One region of the Rhizobium sp. SVR5-2C genome, then DNA from elsewhere that is predicted to be linked to it. Evidence: predicted binding sites of a transcription regulator. Region 1 holds the regulator's gene; each other region holds the start of a gene.
What was found. The regulator LexA, encoded in region 1, represses DNA repair genes until DNA is damaged. The targets are predictions, from matches to a motif close to TGTTCNNNNTGTGTTCNG.
Positions count from the first base shown of each region.

Region 2: ACPYOI_RS07290 (ImuA family protein) is a predicted target of LexA. The motif match lies at 2,430-2,447, and genes of this name have one in related genera.
Region 3: dnaE (DNA polymerase III subunit alpha) is a predicted target of LexA. The motif match lies at 2,919-2,936, and genes of this name have one in related genera.
Region 4: recA (recombinase RecA) is a predicted target of LexA. The motif match lies at 2,749-2,766, and genes of this name have one in related genera.

Region 1 covers NZ_JBNDHT010000009.1:59,604-64,760, forward strand. Annotated here, with positions in the region: gene ACPYOI_RS04545 (ComEC/Rec2 family competence protein) at 1-1,972, shown strand, start outside; gene lexA (transcriptional repressor LexA) at 1,953-2,669, opposite strand; gene ACPYOI_RS04555 (VOC family protein) at 2,876-3,754, shown strand; gene kdsA (3-deoxy-8-phosphooctulonate synthase) at 3,751-4,593, shown strand; gene eno (phosphopyruvate hydratase) at 4,733-5,157, shown strand, end outside.
Region 2 covers NZ_JBNDHT010000017.1:18,596-23,752, forward strand. Annotated here, with positions in the region: gene ACPYOI_RS07265 (VOC family protein) at 1-281, opposite strand, end outside; gene ACPYOI_RS07270 (hypothetical protein) at 411-641, opposite strand; gene ACPYOI_RS07275 (HpcH/HpaI aldolase/citrate lyase family protein) at 755-1,654, shown strand; gene ACPYOI_RS07280 (DUF1737 domain-containing protein) at 1,659-1,865, shown strand; gene ACPYOI_RS07285 (metallopeptidase family protein) at 1,868-2,305, opposite strand; gene ACPYOI_RS07290 (ImuA family protein) at 2,468-3,415, shown strand; gene ACPYOI_RS07295 (Y-family DNA polymerase) at 3,426-4,871, shown strand; gene ACPYOI_RS07300 (error-prone DNA polymerase) at 4,868-5,157, shown strand, end outside.
Region 3 covers NZ_JBNDHT010000151.1:8,268-13,424, reverse strand. Annotated here, with positions in the region: gene proS (proline--tRNA ligase) at 1-236, shown strand, start outside; gene ACPYOI_RS29860 (lipoprotein-releasing ABC transporter permease subunit) at 254-1,561, shown strand; gene ACPYOI_RS29855 (ABC transporter ATP-binding protein) at 1,577-2,260, shown strand; gene ACPYOI_RS29850 (hypothetical protein) at 2,277-2,852, opposite strand; gene dnaE (DNA polymerase III subunit alpha) at 3,161-5,157, shown strand, end outside.
Region 4 covers NZ_JBNDHT010000003.1:71,198-76,354, reverse strand. Annotated here, with positions in the region: gene alaS (alanine--tRNA ligase) at 1-1,378, opposite strand, end outside; gene recA (recombinase RecA) at 1,534-2,622, opposite strand; gene ACPYOI_RS01655 (carbohydrate kinase family protein) at 2,855-3,799, shown strand; gene ACPYOI_RS01650 (pseudouridine-5'-phosphate glycosidase) at 3,830-4,756, shown strand; gene cckA (cell cycle histidine kinase CckA) at 4,784-5,157, opposite strand, start outside.

The DNA of each region.
Region 1 (5,157 bases):
CGTGACCACGACGCTGACCGGCCGGGTCGAGCGGCGGGAAGGCGATGGCCGCGGCGGATGGCGTTACGTTCTATCTGTCCGGGCCACGGAGCAGCCGTTGTTGAAGCGGCCGCCGGCGCGGGTTACCGTCGTTGCACGAGGGCGGAAAGCCGAGTTCGAGACCGGCACCTGGCTGAAGGGCAGGGCGCGATTGACGCCCCCGGCCGGGCCAGCGCTCCCGGGCTTGAACGACTTTGCCGTCAAGACCTATTTTGACGGCATCGGCGCCAACGGCTTTTTCTATGGTGCGCCAGTGCCGGTGCCACCGGGGCAGGAGGACGCTCGAAATTTCGGCGAAAATTGGCTGGAATGGCTCTATCGCCTGCGCAGCAGTATTGGCGATCGCATAAGGTCGATCCTGCCCGGTGACACCGGTGCTTTTGCCGCCGCGCTGGTGACGGACGAGCGCCGGGCAATTTCCAGCGAGACGACAGAGGCACTCCGTCAGTCCGGTCTTGCCCATATCATCGCAATCTCCGGGCTCAACATGGCGCTGTCGGCGGGTATTTTCTTTGTCGGATTCCGTTCGATACTCAGCCTCTTTCCGGGTGTCGCTCAGGCCTATCCGACGAAAAAGATTGCGGCGGCGGGTGCTCTGGCGGCGGTGACGGCCTACTTCTTGATCTCAGGTTTTGCCGTTTCGGCCGAACGCGCCTTCATCATGATGGCAATCATGCTGGTTGCAGTCTTCTTCGACCGGCCCTCCATCAGCCTCCGCAATGTCGCGCTTTCGGCACTCCTCATCATCTCAATCTCGCCCTCCGAAATCATGGGTCCGAGCTTTCAGATGTCCTTTGCCGCCACTCTGGCGCTGGTCGCGGGATATGCGCTTTGGAAGGAGCGGCCGATGCGCGAAAGCCCTTTTTCAAAAATGCGATCGCTTCGGCTGTTGGTTTCCGTTTCCGGTTTTCTCGGCGGAATCCTGCTCACATCCGTCATCGGCGGCTTTTCGACAGCATTGTTCTCGATCGAGCATTTCCACCGGCTGACGGCCTACGGTCTGCCGGCCAACCTCGCGGCCATGCCGATCATTTCCTTCGTCATCATGCCTGCAGGCCTGCTTGCCATGCTGCTGATGCCCTTCGGGCTAGACGTGCTGCCGTGGAAGGTGGTGGGTTTCGGTCTCGATCTCGTAATCGCGGTTGCCAAGACGGTGTCGTCCTGGGGCGGCGACATCGGCGTGGGCAGGCTGCCCGGCTGGTATTTTCCGGCAGCGGTCGCCGGCTTCCTGCTGCTCACGCTGCTGCGCACCCGGCTTAGGCATATGGGAACAGCGATCATCGCCGGTTCAACGCTTGCCGTTGCGCTCATGCCCGGTAGAGCCGCGCCAGATGTCGTGATTGCCGAAGATGGAAGTCTTGTTGCAATCGTCAGGCAATCCGCTCTCGCCTCCAACCGCGAACGCCCGCCGGATTTCATTTTCGACCAGTGGAAACGAGCGCTGGTTATCGATGACCACCGGCCGCCAAAATTGCTTGATACCGCCTCGGCCCCGCCTTCGGCAAAAGACGGGGAGAGATTGAGGCTTTCTCCGACGCAACAGGAAGAAGCAAGAGATGCGATGCGGAACGCCGCTTCGGCAGGCCATTTCACCTGCGTCAAAAAAGCCTGGTGCACGGCAGAGCTCGAGAACGGCTCCATCCTCGCAGTGATCGAAAATGCGGCCTATTTCGGCCCGGCTTGCGACACAGCGGATATCGTCGTGACGCCGGTCAAGCTGCGGTCCGGCACCTGCCGATCCGGAGCAATGCTGTTTACCGGCGAAACCCTGAGGAAAACCGGCGCCGTCGAGTTACGCTTTGGAAACGGCGCCGCAGACGTCACAACCGCTTTCGAAACACTCGACCGCCCCTGGAGCCGGCACCGCGCCTATGATTGGCGCAGTGGCACATTTGCCGGGGATGCGTTGCCGGTTAGTGATAGCGGCGAATGAGGCCGACGAGCTTGCCTTGAACCTTGACGCGGTCCGGCCCGAAGATACGTGTCTCATATGCCGGGTTTGCGGCTTCAAGCGCGATCGAGGCTCCCTTGCGGCGGAACCGCTTGAGGGTCGCTTCCTCGTCATCGACCAGTGCGACAACGATGTCGCCGGGGTTTGCGGTATTTGAATTGCGGATAATGACCGTATCGCCGTCGAAGATGCCGGCGTCGATCATCGAATCGCCCTTGACCTCAAGTGCGTAGTGCTCGCCCGACCCCAGCATATCGGCGGGGACGGTGATGTCGTGGGTATTGTTCTGGATTGCCGAGATCGGCACGCCGGCCGCGATGCGGCCCATGACGGGAACGGAAACAGCACTGTTGTTGTCTTCGTTCGCCGGCTTCGGCGGGGCTGCTACCGGCTGCGGTTTGCCGAGGCTACCCTCGATGACGCTTGGCGAAAAGCCGCGGCGCGGCTGAATGCTCGGGCTGTAGGCCTCCGGAAGCTTGATCACCTCAAGTGCGCGAGCCCGGTTCGGTAGGCGACGAATGAAACCACGCTCCTCAAGCGCCGTAATCAGGCGGTGGATGCCGGATTTGGAGGCGAGATCCAGCGCATCCTTCATTTCGTCGAAGGATGGCGGGACGCCGGATTCTTTCATCCGCTCATGAATAAAGAGGAGAAGCTCCTGTTGTTTGCGCGTCAGCATCGAAGTTTAACCCCAGATTCGTGAAACAAAGCCAGAACAGACACTATATGTTCCATATGTGTTCCGCAAGTACCTAAATTTCGGTAAAACTTTTTCTGAAGTGCATTCATTTTGGGACTTTTTGTTTGCCGGGTCACCGCTTGCAGCTTGCATCGGGGGAACAGGCCGCGCAAATCTGGAGCACTGGAAAAATGGAGACGCGCCCGATGCCTCATCCACTGGATCACCTTGTCCTACCGGTCACGGACATCGACCTGGCGCGCGAGCGGCTGGGAAGGCTGGGATTTACCATTGCGCCAGAGGGCGGCCACCCGTTCGGAACGGAGAACGCTTGCATCTTCTTTGCCGACAAGACCTATCTCGAGCCGCTTGGTATCGAGAATGCGAAGAAATGTGAAACATCCGTGCGCGGGGGCAATGTTTTTGTGGCGCGCGACCAGGCTTTTCGCTTCCGGTGCGGCAATGACGGGTTTTCTGCGGTCGCTTTTAGCACAGAGGATGCGGACGCCGATCATTCTGCCTTCATGAATGCCAGGCAGAGCGGCGGCGACATGCTGGAGTTTTCGCGTCCGATCGAAATGCCGGATGGCTCGCAATCGACCGGCGCCTTCAAGCTCGCTTTTGCGGCCGATCTCAGGGCGCCGGATTTCTTTCTCTTTGCCTGCCAGCGCATCAATGCCTTTCCCGCCAACCATGACGCGCTGGAAAAACACGAAAATGGCGTAGCCGGTATTCGGGAGGTCGTGCTAAGCGCGCCGGAGCCAGAAGCGTTTGGCTCTTTCGTCCAACTGGCGGCGTCCGGGGCAAAGGTAGAGAGCACCAGTTTCGGCCTCGCAGTCACAACTCCCAACGTCAAAATCAGTCTGCTGTCTCAGGAGGGGATGGAAGCCTATTTCGATGTCGCACAGCCGTTGGCCGACAAGGGGCTCCGCGGCAGCGCCATCGTTTTCCGCACCCGAGATATTACCGTGACAGAGGCCCTTCTGGCTGCTAACGGGATGACCTATACACGCATCAGCAACAGAGTTCTGGTGAAGCCTGCGCCCGGCCAGGGTGCAATCTTCGCCTTTGAGGAGACCCCATGAGCAATACCAACTCCGAAGTCGCAGTCGGCGAAGGCGCCGGGCGCGTTGTGTTTTCCAACAGCGGCCGGCTGTCGCTGATTGCCGGTCCCTGCCAGATGGAAAGCCGCGAGCACGCCTTCATGGTCGCCGGCGTTTTGAGCGAACTCTGCAAGAAGCTCGGCATCGGCCTCGTTTACAAGTCGTCCTTCGACAAGGCGAACCGCACGTCGCTTTCCGCCCAGCGCGGCATCGGGCTTGAAACGTCGCTGGAAGTCTTCGCCGATCTGAAAAAGGAGTTCGGTTTTCCGGTGTTGACCGATGTCCATACGGAAGAGCAATGCGCGGAAGTCGCTACGGTGGTCGATATCCTGCAGATCCCTGCCTTCCTCAGCCGTCAGACGGACCTTCTGGTAGCCGCCGCCAAGACTGGCCGGGCAATCAACGTCAAGAAGGGCCAGTTCCTGGCGCCGTGGGATATGAAGAACGTCCTCGGCAAGCTGAATGCGACCGGCAATCCGAACATCCTGCTTTGCGAGCGCGGTGCCTCCTTCGGCTACAACACGCTGGTTTCCGACATGCGCTCACTGCCGATCATGGCGGCGATGGGCGCGCCGGTGATTTTCGACGCTACCCATTCGGTGCAGCAGCCGGGCGGGCAGGGTGGTTCGTCAGGCGGGCAGCGCGAATTCGTGGAAACGCTGGCGCGCGCCGCTGTCGCCGTCGGTGTTGCCGGCGTCTTCATCGAGACACATGAGAATCCCGACAACGCCCCGTCCGACGGCCCGAACATGGTCCATCTGAAGGACATGCCGCGGCTTCTCGAAAAGCTGCTGGCGTTCGACGCAATCGCGAAGAACTGACGTTCAAAAGTCTGACATGATCGTGTAATAGGCCACGTACGATCGCTGCAGCGGAGGACGCTCAAAGCGCCATTGTAATTTGCGCGTCTTCGATTAAGACGATTTCAAACGATTTAACCGCCACCGAGCAGGAGAAACCATGACTGCAATTACCGACATTATTGCCCGCGAGATTCTTGACAGCCGTGGCAATCCGACCGTTGAAGTCGATGTCTATCTCGAAGACGGCAGCATGGGCCGGGCGGCGGTGCCGTCGGGCGCTTCGACCGGCGCCCACGAAGCCGTTGAAGTTCGCGACGGCGGCAAGCGCTATCTCGGCAAGGGCGTGGAAAAGGCCGTCGAGGCCGCCAATACCGAAATCTTCGATGCGATCGGCGGCATCGACGCCGAGAACCAGATCCAGATCGACAACATCATGATCGAACTGGATGGCACGCCGAACAAATCGCGCCTCGGCGCCAATGCCATCCTCGGCGTATCGCTCGCCGTCGCCAAGGCCGCCGCCCAGGCTGCCGGTCTGCCGCTCTACCGCTATGTTGGCGGCGCCAGCGCCCATCTGCTGCC
Region 2 (5,157 bases), on a different contig from region 1:
ATATCGTCGACGACCAGCTGGATGGCGAAGCCTTCATGGCCTTTGAAGGGATGGCCGTATTCGGGATAGGCATCAGACAGCATGAGAGAGCTGCCGTTGATATAGAGATGCACATGCATCGTCCGGCCCTTCTCGTCGGCCGGCACGACATAGGCTTCTTCGGCGTTGAATGCCTTCTTATAGAATTCCGCGGCCTTGAGCGCGCCGTCGACCGTCAGATAGGGCAGCAGGCCGTTCTTGACCGGCGGCATCTTGGCGGGGGCAGTTTCATTGCTATCCATGTTCTTCCTCCGTCTCCTGATTTTTAAAGGTCCGGCATCATGGCCGACCGCTTCAAGGACGTAGGATTAGAACGGGAGCCGACAGCTCCATAAAGAATTTTTTGTGAAGGGCTGAATGGCCGGTTGCGATCAGAGGTCGATGATCGTGCCGCGGCCGTCGTTCCAGACGCGCATTTCGCGCTTTGCTTCGGCCTTGGCGCGGACCGGGGCCGGCTTCATCTTCATCGAAAGCGCGCGGGCGGCCATGAGCACCGTCAGGATGCCACCGACGGCGAGCGTCACCGAAAAGGTGAGAGCGGCAAGCGCCACGAATACAGTGAACCCTGCCAGCATGACGAAGATGAAGCGTATATTCTGCATTGAGCTTAGAACCTTTCTTCGAAAGGGATGTGGTCCTTCTTCTGCCTCTCTGCAAGTCAAGCATGGCATTTTGTTGTCTTGCCAGGCTTCACAAAGCTTGGCACACATTTGTGATGAGCCGAAATCTTCCCACACGTTCGTTCAGCCTGCACCGTTCTGTGCTCAGCGTCCCCGCGATCAATATCCGCGCACTTGAAAAGACCCATAGCCTCGATTGCGATGCTGTTATTTTCGATCTGGAAGATTCGGTGGCGCCGGAGAAGAAGGAAGAGGCGCGCGAAGGGCTGAAAGCCTTCTTCGCGGCGCGCCCCCTTGAAAACAAAGAAAAAATCATCCGCATCAATCCGCTATCATCGAATTTCGGCCATGCCGATATGGAGCTGGTTCTGGCGCTCGAGCCGGATGCGGTGCTTTTGCCGAAGGTCGACGAGCCGCAGGATGTCATGACGGTCAGCGACCTGCTGAGCGATGCCGATGCGCCGGAAACGCTCAGAATATGGGCGATGATCGAAACGCCGCGCGGGATTCTGAACGCTGCGGCCACCGCCGAGTTCGGACGCACGCCGGGCTCACGGCTCGACTGCTTCGTCGTCGGACTGAACGACTTGCGGAAGGAGACGGGCGTTATGCCGCAGCCGGGCCGCACCTATCTTGTGCCTTGGTTGATGCAGGTGATCCTTGCCGCGCGTGCCTATGGTCTCGACGCCATCGACAGCGTCTTCAATGATTTCAGGGAAATGGATGCCTTCGACGCCGAGTGCGCGCATGCGCGTGCTATGGGCTTTGACGGCAAGATGCTGATCCATCCGGCACAGATCGAGGCAGCCAACCGGCATTTCGCTCCCGACGAGGCAGCGATCCGTGAGGCGGAAGAGATTATCGCCGCTTTCGCCGATCCTTCAGCCGATGGCCTCAACGTCATCAATTTGAACGGCCGGATGATCGAGCGGTTGCATCTTGTCCAGGCGGAAAGTCTGGTTCATAAAGCCCGCCTCATTGCTGAACGGAAATGATAACATGAAGCTCTACCGTGTTCTGACTGGCCAGGACGACGCCGCATTCTGCCATCGCGTAACCGATGCCCTCAACAAGGGCTGGTCTCTCCACGGCTCTCCCTCACTGACCTTCAATGCCCAGACGGGCCAGGTGATTGCCGGTCAGGCGATAGTGAAAGAGGTCGAAGGCAAGGATTATCATCCGGACATGAAGCTTTCCGAGCAATAAGCTCAGCGGTCGACGGCTTCCTCGGCGCTGGCTTCGACCCGCTCCATGTCTTCGTCGCTGAGCCCGAAATGATGGCCGATCTCATGGATGAGGACGTGGGTGATGATGTCACCGAGCGTTTCATCGTTTTCCGCCCAATAATCCAGAATGGGACGCCGGTAGAGGCGGATGCGATTGGGCATCTCGCCGGTTTCGACGGTGAAGCGTTCGGAAATGCCCCTGCCCTCGAAAAGGCCTAACAGATCGAACGGCGTTTCCAGCGCCATGTCTTCGAACACGTCGTCGTCGGGAAAATCCTCGATTTCAATCGTCAGATTGCCGGTCAGCGACCGGAACTCATCCGGCAGATGGCTGTAGGCCTCCATCGCCAGGGACTCGAAGGTACTGAGCGTTGGGGCGTGGCGGTCCCGCCAATCCTCGCTCTGGTCTATGCGGGCCATGAAAATTCCCTTCCTTTGGCGCCCATATAGAGCCTTTGCGAAGGATTTTCGAGTGTGAAATCAAGACAGGAATAAATTCACATGAAATTGCCTGTTGACTCTTCACGGAAGCTCTGGAATCCATAAGAACATAACATGAACAAGACAATTGGAGTGAACGTCATGGCGAAGACAGCCGTGGCGCGCGAGCGGCTTTTTGCGCTCCGCGAAACCATTGCAAAGCTCGAGGGAAAGCCGGTACCGGGGTTGGCCGCTGCCGAGCAGGAAGCGCTGGGCGAAGGCGGTTTTAGGAAGAAAACAAAAAGATCTCCACGCTTCTCCTTCCGCATACCGGTGCTGGACGAGGCATTGGATGGAGGCTTGCCGCTTGATGGACTAACGGAAGTGCGAACGCCGATGCTGCGCGATACGGCGACCAGCAGCGGCTTTGCATTTGCTCTTGCAGCAGTATTGCAGCGGCAGGACGAAGAGGAAGAGCGCGGTCCCGGGCCCATCCTCTGGATTGCTGATAAAATAGCCGCAATGGAGGCGGGCGTTCCTTATGCTGTCGGCCTGAAGGATTTCGGCCTGCGGCCGGAGCGCTTTTTCTATGCGAGCCCGCGCAAGCTCGAAGACGCTCTGTGGCTTGCGGAAACGGCCATCGAAAGCGGGGTTTTTGCTGCAACCATTCTGGAGGTTCGCGGCAATCCAAAATCCTTCGGCCTGACCGAGAGCCGGCGCCTGCATCTCAGGACAAAGGCTTCGGGACGCCCGCTTTTCCTATTGCGGCAAGCTGGCGAGGAGGAAGCGAGCAGCGCCTGTTTCCGTTTACTTTCCGAAACCGTGCCAGCTCAGGCGCGGCCACTGCCGGATGGCTCGATGCTGGGCGGTAGCATCGGCAATCCGGTCTTTCGTCTCACCCTGGAGAAGAGCCGTAATCCGGCTCCCCTCTCTTTTCTTTTGGAGTGGAACCCTCATGACCGCCGGTTTTTCCCTATCCACCAATCAGCCGACTCTCGCTTTCCAGGCGAGCTCGCAGCGCATTCTGGCGCTCAACTTCCCGCATCTTCCGACCGACCGGATAGCCCGCAAGAGATGGGGTCTGTCCTGGCGTTCGGCCGGGCGTCCTGACGCGCCGTCGATCGTTTGCTCCGGACGGCTCAACAATGCCATGCGCCTGACGGCGCTGGATGAAGTGGCGGAAAAGATCGGACTGAAGAAGGGTTTGGGCGTTGCCGAGGCACGGGCGATCCATCCGATCCTCGATGTCGTGGAGGAGGATCCCGCAGCCGACCAGCGTCTGCTCGAAGGCATTGCCGACTGGTGCGACCGTTATACCCCGCTGGTGGCACTTGACGGCAAGGATGGCCTGTTCCTCGATATCACGGGTTGCGCCCATCTTTTCGGGGGTGAACGGGCGATGCTCAAGGAAATATTGTCGCGCCTTCATCAAATGGGACTTGATGTCTACGGCGCCATATCGTCGTCGCCGGGACTTTCCTGGGCCGTCAGCCGCTACGGCCAGGGCGGAGTTATTGCGTCGGAGGAGGCCGAAAATGTTCTGGCCCCTCTCCCCGTCGCATCGCTTCGCCTCGACGAGAATGTCGTCGAGGCCCTGCAGAAACTGGGCTTGCGATATGTCGGCGATCTTCTGCAAGCGCCGCGGGCGCCGCTGACCCGACGTTTTGGCGCCAGCGTTCTGTTGCGGCTCGATCAGGCCTTGGGGCTGGATGAGGAGCCGGTTTCCCCTCGCCTGCCTGTGGCAAGCCTTTCTGCCGAACGCAGGCTCGCGGAGCCGATCGGCACCGAAGACGATATTCTTGCCTTGGCCGGACAGGTCGCCATGTCCTTGAAACCCTCCCTTGAAGCGCGGGGCGCAGGCGGCCGGCTTTTCGAGCTCGTTCTTTTCAGGGTCGATGGCCGCGTCTTTCGGATTTCCGCTGGCGCATCACAGCCGCTTCGTGATCCTCACCGTATCGCAGCGCTTTTTTCCGAAAGGCTGACGGCGATCCATGATGATCTCGATGTGGGGTATGGTTTTGAAATCCTGCGGATAAATGTGCAGCGCCACGAGGATTTCGCGATGCTGCAGGGCGATTTCGATGGTGACCGGCAAAAGGATGTTTCACTGGCGAATTTCGTCGATCGGGTTTCGGCCCGGCTTGGTGCGGATTGCCTGACGAGCTTCGATCTGCGCGAAAGCCATGTGCCGGAGCGGGCTACCTTCGCCGTTCCAGCAATCGACACTCTCTCGTCGCCAGCAAAAAAAATGCAGAACAGTTTTCCTGCAGCAAGAAGTGAACGGCCCTTGCGGCTACTCGGCCGGCCGGAGCTCATGGAGGCCTTCGCGATTGAAGTTCCGGACGGTGCGCCGGCCAATTTTCACTGGCGCCGTATCCGGCATCGTATTGTCCGGAGCGAAGGACCCGAGAGAATCGGCATGGAATGGTGGATCGATGGCGCGGATGCCCCAGACCGCGATTATTTTCGCGTCGAGGATGACAGAGGCTATCGCTTCTGGATCTACCGCGAAGGTCATTATGGGCCGGCCATGCCGCAATGGTTCATGCATGGAGTTTTCGCATGAGCATGGGCTTCTTCGAAATCGGTGCAAAAACGAACTTTTCCTTTCTGGAAGGTGCTTCCAAGCCTGAGGAGATCGTGACCCAAGCCGCCATCCTTGGCCTTTCCGGGATCGGGATCGCCGACAGGAATTCCGTGGCGGGTGTCGTGCGTGCCCATGCCCAGATGAAGGCTCTTCGCAACAAGCATGAAAGGAAGCTGGCGGGGCGCCTGGAAGAGAAAGAGAAGGCGGAAGACATACTTACCCCCGTGCCTTTCCAGCCGGGTGCCCGTCTCGTCTTCTGTGATCA
Region 3 (5,157 bases), on a different contig from region 1:
CAGCCTGCGAGAAGATCTACGTGGCGCTGTCGAATGCAGGCAAGGACGTTCTCTACGACGATACCGACGATCGCGCCGGAACGAAGTTCGCCACGGCCGATTTGATCGGTGTGCCCGTCCAGATCATCGCCGGTCCGCGCGCGGTCGCGAACGGCGAAGTGGAAATAAAGGACCGCAAGACCGGTGCCCGTGAAACGATGACCATCGACGCGGCGATCAACAAGCTCTTGGCGTAAGGCTGAACGGAGGCGAAATGGCAGAAGCGGCGGTGGACCAGCGGGGTTCGAAATCTGGCTTTGGTCCGGCAAGCAGCCCATTTTCTGCCTTCGAACGCCTTGTGGCGTGGCGCTACCTGCGCGCCCGCCGCAAGGAGGCCTTCATCTCTGTCATTGCCGGCTTTTCCTTCGTAGGCATCATGCTCGGCGTGGCGACGCTGATCATCGTCATGGCGGTGATGAACGGGTTCCGCACCGAGCTGATCTCGCGCATTCTCGGCATCAACGGCCATATGATCGTCCAGCCGGTAGACGGTCCCTTTAACGACTATGCGGCATTGACTGACAAGTTTGCAGCAGTGCCGGGCATCAAGATGGCGCTGCCGCTGGTCGAGGGGCAGACGCTGGCCTCGGGGCAGGCGGGTGCCGGAACCGGCGCGCTGGTGCGCGGCATTCGTGCGGAAGACCTTACCAAGCTCAAGACGGTTTCCGATAACATCAAGTCCGGGGACATGGTGGGCTTCGCCTCCGGGCAGGGCGTTCTCGTCGGTTCCGGCATGGCAACGCAGCTCGGCCTGCAGCCGGGCGATACGATCACGCTGATCTCGCCGGAAGGCGATGTGACGCCGATGGGCATCAATCCGCGCGTCAAGTCATATACCGTTTCCGGCATCTTCGAGATCGGCATGTCGGAATATGACGCGGCGATCATCTACATGCCGCTCGAAGAGGCGCAGCTCTATTTCAATGCCGAGGGGCTCGTTCAGTCGATCGAACTGTTCGCAAACAACCCTGATGATATCGACAATCTCCGTCCGAAGGTGGAGGCGGCGGCTGGCCGCCAGATCGCGATCACGGACTGGCGGCAGCGCAACCAGACCTTCTTTTCCGCCCTTGAGGTCGAGCGCAACGTCATGTTCATGATCCTGACGCTGATCGTCATCGTTGCGGCGCTGAACATCATCTCCGGCCTGATCATGCTGGTGAAGGACAAGGGCAGCGATATCGCCATCCTTCGCACCATGGGTGCGACTTCCGGCTCGATCATGCGCATCTTCTTCATGACCGGTGCTGCGATTGGTATCGTCGGCACCGTTGCCGGCGTGCTGCTCGGCGTGATCGTCTGCATCAATATCGAATCGATCCGCGAATTCTTCTCCTGGGTCTCGGGCACGGTGCTTTTCGATCCGCAGCTTTATTTCCTCAGCCAGCTGCCGGCGGAGATGAATCTCGGTGAAACGCTTTCCGTCGTCATCATGGCGCTGACGCTCTCCTTCCTTGCGACCATTTTCCCGGCCTGGCGAGCATCTCGGCTCGATCCGGTGCAGGCGCTCCGCTACGAATAAGGAATGCTGATTTCAATGAATCGGAACGTCGTTCTCAAGCTTTCCGGCGTCGAGCGTCACTATGGCCAGGGCGAAACGCTGCTTAGCATTCTCAAGGGCGCCGATTTTGCCCTTCATAGCGGCGAGATCGTTGCGCTGGTTGCCCCATCGGGGACGGGCAAATCGACGCTGCTGCACGTGGCCGGGCTGCTGGAACATCCCGATGCCGGCGAAGTCATGATCAATGGCCATGCCTGCGAAGGACTGTCGGATGAAAAGCGCACCGCGATCCGCCGTAGCGAGATCGGCTTCGTCTATCAGTTCCACCACCTCCTGCCGGAATTCTCGGCGCTCGAAAACATCATGATGCCGCAGATGATCGCCGGCCTTCCGCGCAAGGAGGCTGCCGAACGTGCAACGCAGCTGCTCGACTATATGCGCATCGGCCATCGCGGCACCCACCGGCCAGCCGAGCTATCGGGCGGCGAGCAGCAGCGCGTCGCGATTGCGCGTGCCGTCGCCAATGCGCCGGCGCTGCTTTTGGCCGACGAGCCGACCGGGAACCTCGATCCCGAAACCGCGAGCTACGTCTTTGACGCCCTCGAGGCGCTCGTCCGGCAGTCCGGACTCGCGGCACTGATCGCCACGCACAATCACGAACTCGCCCGCCGCATGGACCGCCGCGTGACCATCAGCGAGGGCAAGCTCGTCGAGTTCTGAGAGACGCGCAGCAGGTCTACTTTCCGCAGATAGCCTGACCGGTCTCGTCGGTCCAGTCCTGTATGGCGATTGTCTTCGGCGCGGCCTTAACGCTCTTGCCGTCCTTCTGCAGGCTTCCGGTCAGGGCGTTGTAATCGCAGGAACCGCCGGCATTGGGATCGAGCGTGTCATAATGCGTATAGGTGTAGCCGGCGACGATGAATTGCTTGTCTCGATAGGCAAGCGTCAATGTCTGATCCCAACGATCGCGGCCCATCGCGCTGTTCTGTGAGTGGATCGCAATCGACGACTTGCCGGCTGCCTTGACCGACGGCTCCTGCCCGAACACGCCGTCAGCGTCGGCACTGCCCCAGATCTTGCCAGGCGCGCTCACGGCAAGCCGCAGGAGCTGATGATCCTGGTCTCGAAGATAGATGTAGATGCCTATCTCGCCGCCGTCTTCCGAAGCCGCCGCCAGAACTGCGAGGTCCTGCAGGCCATCCTGATCCCAGTCACCCGTGGCGGCGTCGACGATGCGTGCGGGATCGATCGTTTCAGCCGAGGCAGCAGTGGCAAGGAACGCCCAGCAAAGAATGGTAACTACAATCTTCATGATTTGTTCTCCAGCCTTCCGTCGTTAACCAAACGGAAGAGATTCCTGTTGACACCAGAACAATAGCGGAACAAAGTAAAAACATAACAAGTAAAGGAGAGCCAAATGACTGACCTGATCCGTGATATCGCAGCATTCACCTCCATCGCAATGTTCGTAGCCAGCTTCTCGCTGATTCTGATGTCAATGTAATTTTTTGAGGGGACTGTATAGCTTCATACAGCCCGAATAGGGGACTACTTCTGGACATCGCTGCCGGCAACCTCGACAATGCAGCCGATTCATTCGGGCGATTGAAAGGGCATGACATGGCAGATGCAGAGAGCGGTATCATCGGCGGTACGCCGGGTTTCGTCCATCTGCGTGTTCATTCCGCCTACTCGCTCCTCGAAGGCGCGTTGCCGCTGAAGAAAATCCTCTACAAGGCGTCCGGCGACAGCCAGCCGGCGATCGCCATCACAGATACCAACAACCTGTTCGTCGCTCTCGAGTTTTCGCAGAAAGCGATGGAGGAGGGGCTGCAGCCGATCATCGGCTGCCAGCTGTCGATCGACATGGAAGACGGACTGGAGACCGAGAAGCGCGGCGGTCAGCAGGCGTTGCTCAAGCTGCCGTCGATCGTCGTGCTTGCCGCAACCGCCGCAGGCTATGAGCGGCTGGTCGATCTCGTCAGCCGCGCTTACCTCGGCGGCGAGGACAACCAGGCGATCCATATCCGCGCGTCCTGGCTGGAGGAGGCTGGCACCGAGGGATTGGTCGCGCTGACAGGCGCGCTCGGCGGTCCCATCGACATGGCGCTGAAGCACGGCCATGCTGCACAGGCCGAGAGCCGGCTGCTCACCCTGAAGCGCCTCTTCGCAGACAGACTCTATGTCGAGCTGCAGCGCCACGGAACCTACGACAAGCGCCATGAGCAAAGGGTCGTGGGGCTTGCCTACGATCACGACCTGCCGCTGGTGGCAACCAACGAGGCATTCTTTCCGACGCGCGACGACTATGATGCCCATGACGCCTTGATGGCCGTTGCGCACAACGCCATCGTTTCCGACGACAGCCGCTTCCGCCTGACGCCCGATCATTATCTGAAGAGCCGCGCCGAAATGGCAAAGCTCTTTGCCGATCTGCCGGAAGCGCTGGAAAACACGGTCGAGATCGCCCGCCGCTGCTCCTTCATTCTGAAGACCCGCAAGCCGATCCTGCCGCGCTTCACCGGCGCGACGGCGGATGCCGAGGAGGCGGAACGCGCTGAGGCGCTCGAACTCCGCCGCCAGGCGGAAGAGGGGCTCGACATGCGCCTTGCGACGCTCGGCATGTCGGCGGGCTACGAGGAAAAGGATTACCGGGAGCGGCTCGAATTCGAACTGAGCGTCATCGAGCGCATGAAGTTTCCGGGTTACTTCCTGATCGTTGCCGATTTCATCAAATGGGCCAAGCAGCATGATATTCCGGTCGGCCCCGGCCGCGGTTCGGGCGCCGGCTCGCTCGTCGCCTATGCGCTGACGATCACCGATGTTGATCCGCTGCGCTTCTCGCTGCTCTTCGAACGCTTCCTCAATCCGGAACGCGTCTCGATGCCCGACTTCGACATCGACTTCTGCCAGGACCGCCGCGAAGAGGTGATCCGCTACGTTCAGAAGAAATACGGCCGCGAGCAGGTGGCGCAGATCATCACCTTCGGTTCGCTGCAGGCACGTGCCGCTCTCCGCGACGTCGGCCGCGTGCTGGAAATGCCCTATGGCCAGGTCGACAAGATCTGCAAGCTGGTGCCGAACAACCCGGCCAATCCGACGCCGCTCTCCAAGGCGATCGAGGAGGAGCCGAAGCTTCAGGAGGAGGCGGCGAAGGAGCCGGTGGTAGCGCGTCTGCTTGACATTGCGCAGAAGATCGAAGGCCTTTACCGCCACGCTTCGACGCATGCCGCGGGCATCGTCATCGGCGACCGTCCGCTGTCAAAGCTGGTTCCGATGTATCGCGATCCGCGCTCCGACATGCCGGTCACCCAGTTCAACATGAAGTGGGTGGAGCAGGCCGGTCTCGTCAAGTTCGACTTCCTCGGGCTGAAGACGCTGACGGTGCTGAAGGTTGCGGTCGATTTCGTCGCCAAGCGCGGCGTCAAGGTGGACCTTGCCTCGATCCCGCTCGACGACAAGAAGACCTACGAGATGCTGTCGCGCGGCGAAACGGTCGGCGTGTTCCAGGTTGAAAGTGCCGGCATGCGCAAGGCGCTGATCGGCATGAAGCCGGACTGCATCGAGGACATCATTGCGCTCGTGGCGCTCTACCGCCCAGGCCCGATGGAGAACAT
Region 4 (5,157 bases), on a different contig from region 1:
AGCCCAGGAATTCGGTTGCGCCGTGCTGTTCCTTGAGCTCGAACCAGATGGTCTCGGTCGCTTTGTCGCCGGAACCCGCCCAGTGCGACCGGGCTTCCGCCTTCTGGCGCCCCATTGCATCGGTAAAGCCGGCCAGATCCACGCCGATCTCGCGGGCACGCAGCGCATCCTGCGTCAGGTCGAGCGGGAAACCGTAGGTGTCATAGAGCTTGAATGCCGTCTCGCCATCGAGCATGTCGCCCTTGCCAAGCGTCGTCGTGGCATCCGAAAGCAGCGACAGGCCACGTTCCAGCGTCTTGCGGAAACGGGTTTCCTCAAGCTTCAGCGTCTCGGAGATCAGCGCTTCGGCGCGTACCAGCTCGGGATAGGCGCGGCCCATCTGCTGGACCAACGCCGGCAGCAGCTTCCAGATCAGCGGTTCCTTGGCACCCAGCAGCTGGGCATGGCGCATGGCGCGGCGCATGATGCGGCGCAACACGTAGCCGCGGCCTTCGTTCGACGGTAGAACACCATCAGCGATCAGAAACGCCGAGGAACGCAGATGGTCGGCGATGACCCGGTGGCTCGCGCGGCGCTCGCCCTCGGCCTTCACGCCGGTCGCCTCTTCCGAAGCTTCGATCAGCGCCCGGAACAGGTCGATGTCGTAGTTGTCGTGCTTGCCCTGCAGCACGGCGGCAACGCGTTCCAGCCCCATGCCGGTGTCGATGGAGGGACGCGGCAGGTCGACACGCTCTTCCTTCGTCACCTGCTCGTACTGCATGAAGACGAGGTTCCAGATCTCGATGAAGCGGTCGCCATCCTCCTCGGGCGAACCCGGCGGGCCGCCCCAGATCTGCTCGCCATGATCGTAGAAGATTTCCGAACAGGGGCCGCAAGGGCCGGTATCTCCCATCGCCCAGAAATTGTCGCTGGTCGGAATGCGGATGATCTTGTCATCCGGAAGGCCGGCGATCTTCTTCCAGAGGTTAAAGGCGTCGTCGTCGGTGTGATAGACGGTGACCAGCAGGCGCTTGGCGTCGAGACCGAATTCCTTGGTGATCAGGTTCCAGGCAAGCTCGATCGCGCGCTCCTTGAAATAATCGCCGAACGAGAAGTTGCCGAGCATTTCGAAGAAGGTGTGGTGGCGCGCGGTATATCCGACATTGTCGAGGTCGTTGTGCTTGCCGCCGGCGCGAACGCATTTCTGCGCCGTCGATGCGGTCTTGTAGGGGCGCTGTTCCAGACCGGTGAAGACGTTCTTGAACTGCACCATCCCGGCATTGGTGAACATCAGCGTCGGGTCGTTACGCGGCACGAGCGGGCTCGACGGCACGATCTCGTGGCCGTTCTTCTTGAAATAGTCGAGAAAGCTCGACCGGATATCATTCACACCGCTCATGCTATGCCCTTCAATGCTGCCCGAGGCAGGTCAAAACTCAAATCCAGTGGCTTTTAACGTTCACCCTTGCCACTGTCCAGCAGACAAACAAAACCGGCCGCATTCTGGTCAGGAATGCGGCCGGTTTCGATATGCCGGAGTGGCAGCTGTAAAAACTACATATCCGTGTCGGTGTCGCCATCGTTGGCGTCCGGTCCACCATTCTGCAGGAACCGGTCGGCGATAAGACCCGCATTCTGACGAAGGGCCATCTCGATCTCGCGGGCGAGATCCGGATTGTCACGCAGGAAGAGCTTGGCGTTCTCGCGGCCCTGGCCGAGACGCTGGCTGTTGTAGGAGAACCAGGCACCGGACTTCTCGACGATGCCGGCCTTGACGCCGAGATCGACCAGCTCGCCGGTCTTCGATACGCCTTCACCATACATGATGTCGAATTCGACCTGCTTGAACGGAGGCGCCATCTTGTTCTTGACGACTTTGACGCGGGTCTGGTTGCCGATCACCTCTTCGCGCTCCTTGACCGCGCCGATGCGGCGGATGTCGAGGCGGACAGAGGCGTAGAACTTCAGCGCGTTTCCGCCCGTCGTCGTTTCCGGCGAGCCGAACATGACGCCGATCTTCATGCGGATCTGGTTGATGAAGATGACCATGGTGTTCGACTTGGAGATCGACGCCGTCAACTTGCGCAGCGCCTGGCTCATCAGGCGCGCCTGAAGGCCTGGAAGACTGTCGCCCATCTCGCCCTCGATTTCGGCACGCGGCGTCAGCGCCGCAACCGAGTCGACAACGAGAACGTCGACCGCTCCCGAGCGTACCAGCGTATCGGTGATTTCGAGTGCCTGCTCGCCGGTATCCGGCTGGGAGATCAAAAGGTTCTGGAGATCGACGCCGAGCTTGCGGGCATAGACCGGATCGAGCGCATGTTCCGCATCCACGAATGCGCAGATGCCGCCCTTCTTCTGCGCTTCGGCGATCGTCTGCAGTGCCAGCGTCGTCTTGCCCGAGCTTTCCGGTCCGTAGATTTCGATGATGCGGCCCTTCGGAAGACCGCCGATGCCGAGCGCGATATCGAGGCTGAGGGAACCGGTCGATACCGTTTCGACCTCGATGACGCTCTCGTTCGCGCCAAGTTTCATGATCGAGCCCTTGCCGAACGACCGCTCGATCTGTGAGAGTGCCGCTTCAAGTGCCTTGCTTTTGTCCACCGATTTGTCCTCTACAAGCCGCAATGTATTCTGTGACATTCGATCCACCTTTAGGTTATTGAAGCCGCTCTAGCAATGTCGCCGTTGATATCGGGTTTGTACGCCATTTGTTCTCATTTCGCAAGTGGGGTCCAAATGGTTGAAAGAAAAAGGCAAAACGGTCTGTGTTCTACGTTTGTTTTATTGATGCAAAGCAACGGCTTAGATTGCGGCGCAAGCACGCGGGGGCTCCTCTGCGGCCCCGTCGATTCGATCATCGGGAACTGAAGACATGAAGAACAGGATTCTCGTTCTCGGCGGCGCGCATATCGATCGGCGCGGGCGTATCTCCGGCGAGACGGCGCCGGGGGCCAGCAACCCCGGCGAATGGTTCGAGGAGCCGGGCGGCGGCGCCTTCAATGCCGCCAGGAACCTCGCGCGGCTCGGCTTCGATGTGACGATGATTTCCCCGCGCGGCGGCGATCCGACGGGCGAATTGGTGACGGAGGCAGCCTACGCGGCCGGTATCGACGACCGGCCCTTCGTCTTTCTCGACCGCAAGACCCCAAGTTACACCGCGATAATCGAGCGGGATGGCAATCTGGTGGTGGCGCTGGCCGACATGGAACTCTACCGCTACTTCGTCCCGCGACGGCTGGCGATCCGCTGGGTGCGCGAAGCCTTCGCCGCCACCGACCTCATCCTTTTCGACGCAAACCTGCCGGAAGATACGATCACCGCGCTCGTGAGCCGCGCCAATGCGCTCGGCAAACCGGTTGCCGCGATCGCCATATCCCCGGCAAAGGTCGTCAAGCTCAGGCCTTCCATTAGTGGCATCGACCATCTTTTCCTCAACGAGGCGGAAGCCGCGGCCCTGACCGGCCGGCGCCCGGAGAGGCCGGAAGACTGGCTGTCACTGCTCGGCGACATGGGCCTCAAAGGCGGCGTCGTCACGCGCGGGCAGCGCGAGCTGATCGCTTTCGGCCCGGATGGCGCCTTCTGCCTGCAGCCTCCATCGGTCGAGACCGTCGCCGACGTCACCGGTGCAGGCGACTCGCTCGCAGCCGGCATCCTTTCCGCCTTGATGCACGGGGCGCCGCTCGAGGAGGCCATCCGGCATGGCGCGGCGGCGGCCGCGCTGACCGTCCAGTCGCCGCATGCCGTCAATGAAAGGCTGACACCCAGCCTGCTTGCGGACACACTGGCTCTTGTTCAGAGCGCAAGAATTCTGCATTGAATCTGCAGCACCGATGAAACGGAAGAGACAATGACCAAACCGATCTCCCCTCTCCTGCCGGTCTCCTATTCCAAGGAGGTTGCCGCTGCAAAGCAGCGCGGCGCGCCGCTGGTGGCACTCGAATCGACCATCATCACCCATGGCATGCCTTACCCCGGCAATATCGAAATGGCCCGCAGCGTCGAGGCGATCATCCGCGAGCAGGGTGCAGCGCCGGCAACGATTGCCGTCATTCACGGCATTCTGCATGTCGGGTTGGAGCCGGAGGAGCTCGAGAAGCTCGCGCAGGAAAAAGACGTGATGAAGGTCTCGCGTGCCGACCTCGCCTTCGCAGTTGCCGAGCGCCGCACGGGCGCCACAACGGTTGCCGCAACGATGATTGCGGCGGCCCGCGCCGGCATCAAGGTCTTTGCCACCGGCGGTATCGGCGGCGTACATCGGGGTGCCGAAGAAAGCTTCGATATCTCCGCTGACCTGCCGGAACTTGCCCGCACCGGCGTCATCGTCGTCTGCGCCGGCGCCAAGGCGATCCTCGACATTCCGAAGACACTCGAAGTGCTGGAAACCAGCGGCGTCCCGGTCGTCACCTACGAAAGCGAAGAGTTTCCGGCCTTCTGGTCGCGCTCCTCGGGCTTGAGAAGCCCCCTGTCGCTGAACAGCCCGGCCGCCATCGCCAATTTCCAGGCCACCCGCGAGCAGCTCGGCATCGACGGCGGCATGCTCGTTGCCAATCCGGTCCCGGAAGCCGACGAGATCCCGCGCGAGGAGATGGAGATCTATATCGAGCGGGCGCTGGACAGTGCCGAGCGCGATGAAATCTTTGGCAAGGCCGTTACGCCCTATCTCCTCAGCACCATCTTCGATCTGACGGAAGGCCGCAGCCTTAAGACCAATATCGCGCTGGTCGAGAACAACGCACGTCTGGCAGCCGAGATCGCCGTCGCACTGGACGATTGAAGTCCGCGGGAGGCGCTTGCCGCCTCCCTATTCGCTTTCGAGAGTTTCCTTGACGACGACGGCAAGCTGCTTCAGCGAGAAGGGCTTCGGCAGGAAGCCGAACTTGGCGTCCGGCGGCAGATTGCGGGCAAAAGCGTCTTCCGCATAGCCGGAAACAAAGATGAACTTCATGTCCGGATATCTCTTGCGCAGTTCGCGCAACAGCGACGGCCCGTCCATTTCCGGCATGACGACATCCGAAACGACGACGTCCACCTTGCCGTCCAGTTCGTCCATGATGTCGAGTGCTTCGGTGCCTGAACCTGCCTCGTGGACCGTATAGCCGCGGGTCTCCAGCATTCGCTTGCCGCCCCGGCGCACTGCCTCCTCGTCCTCGACGAGCAGGATGACGGCATTGCCCG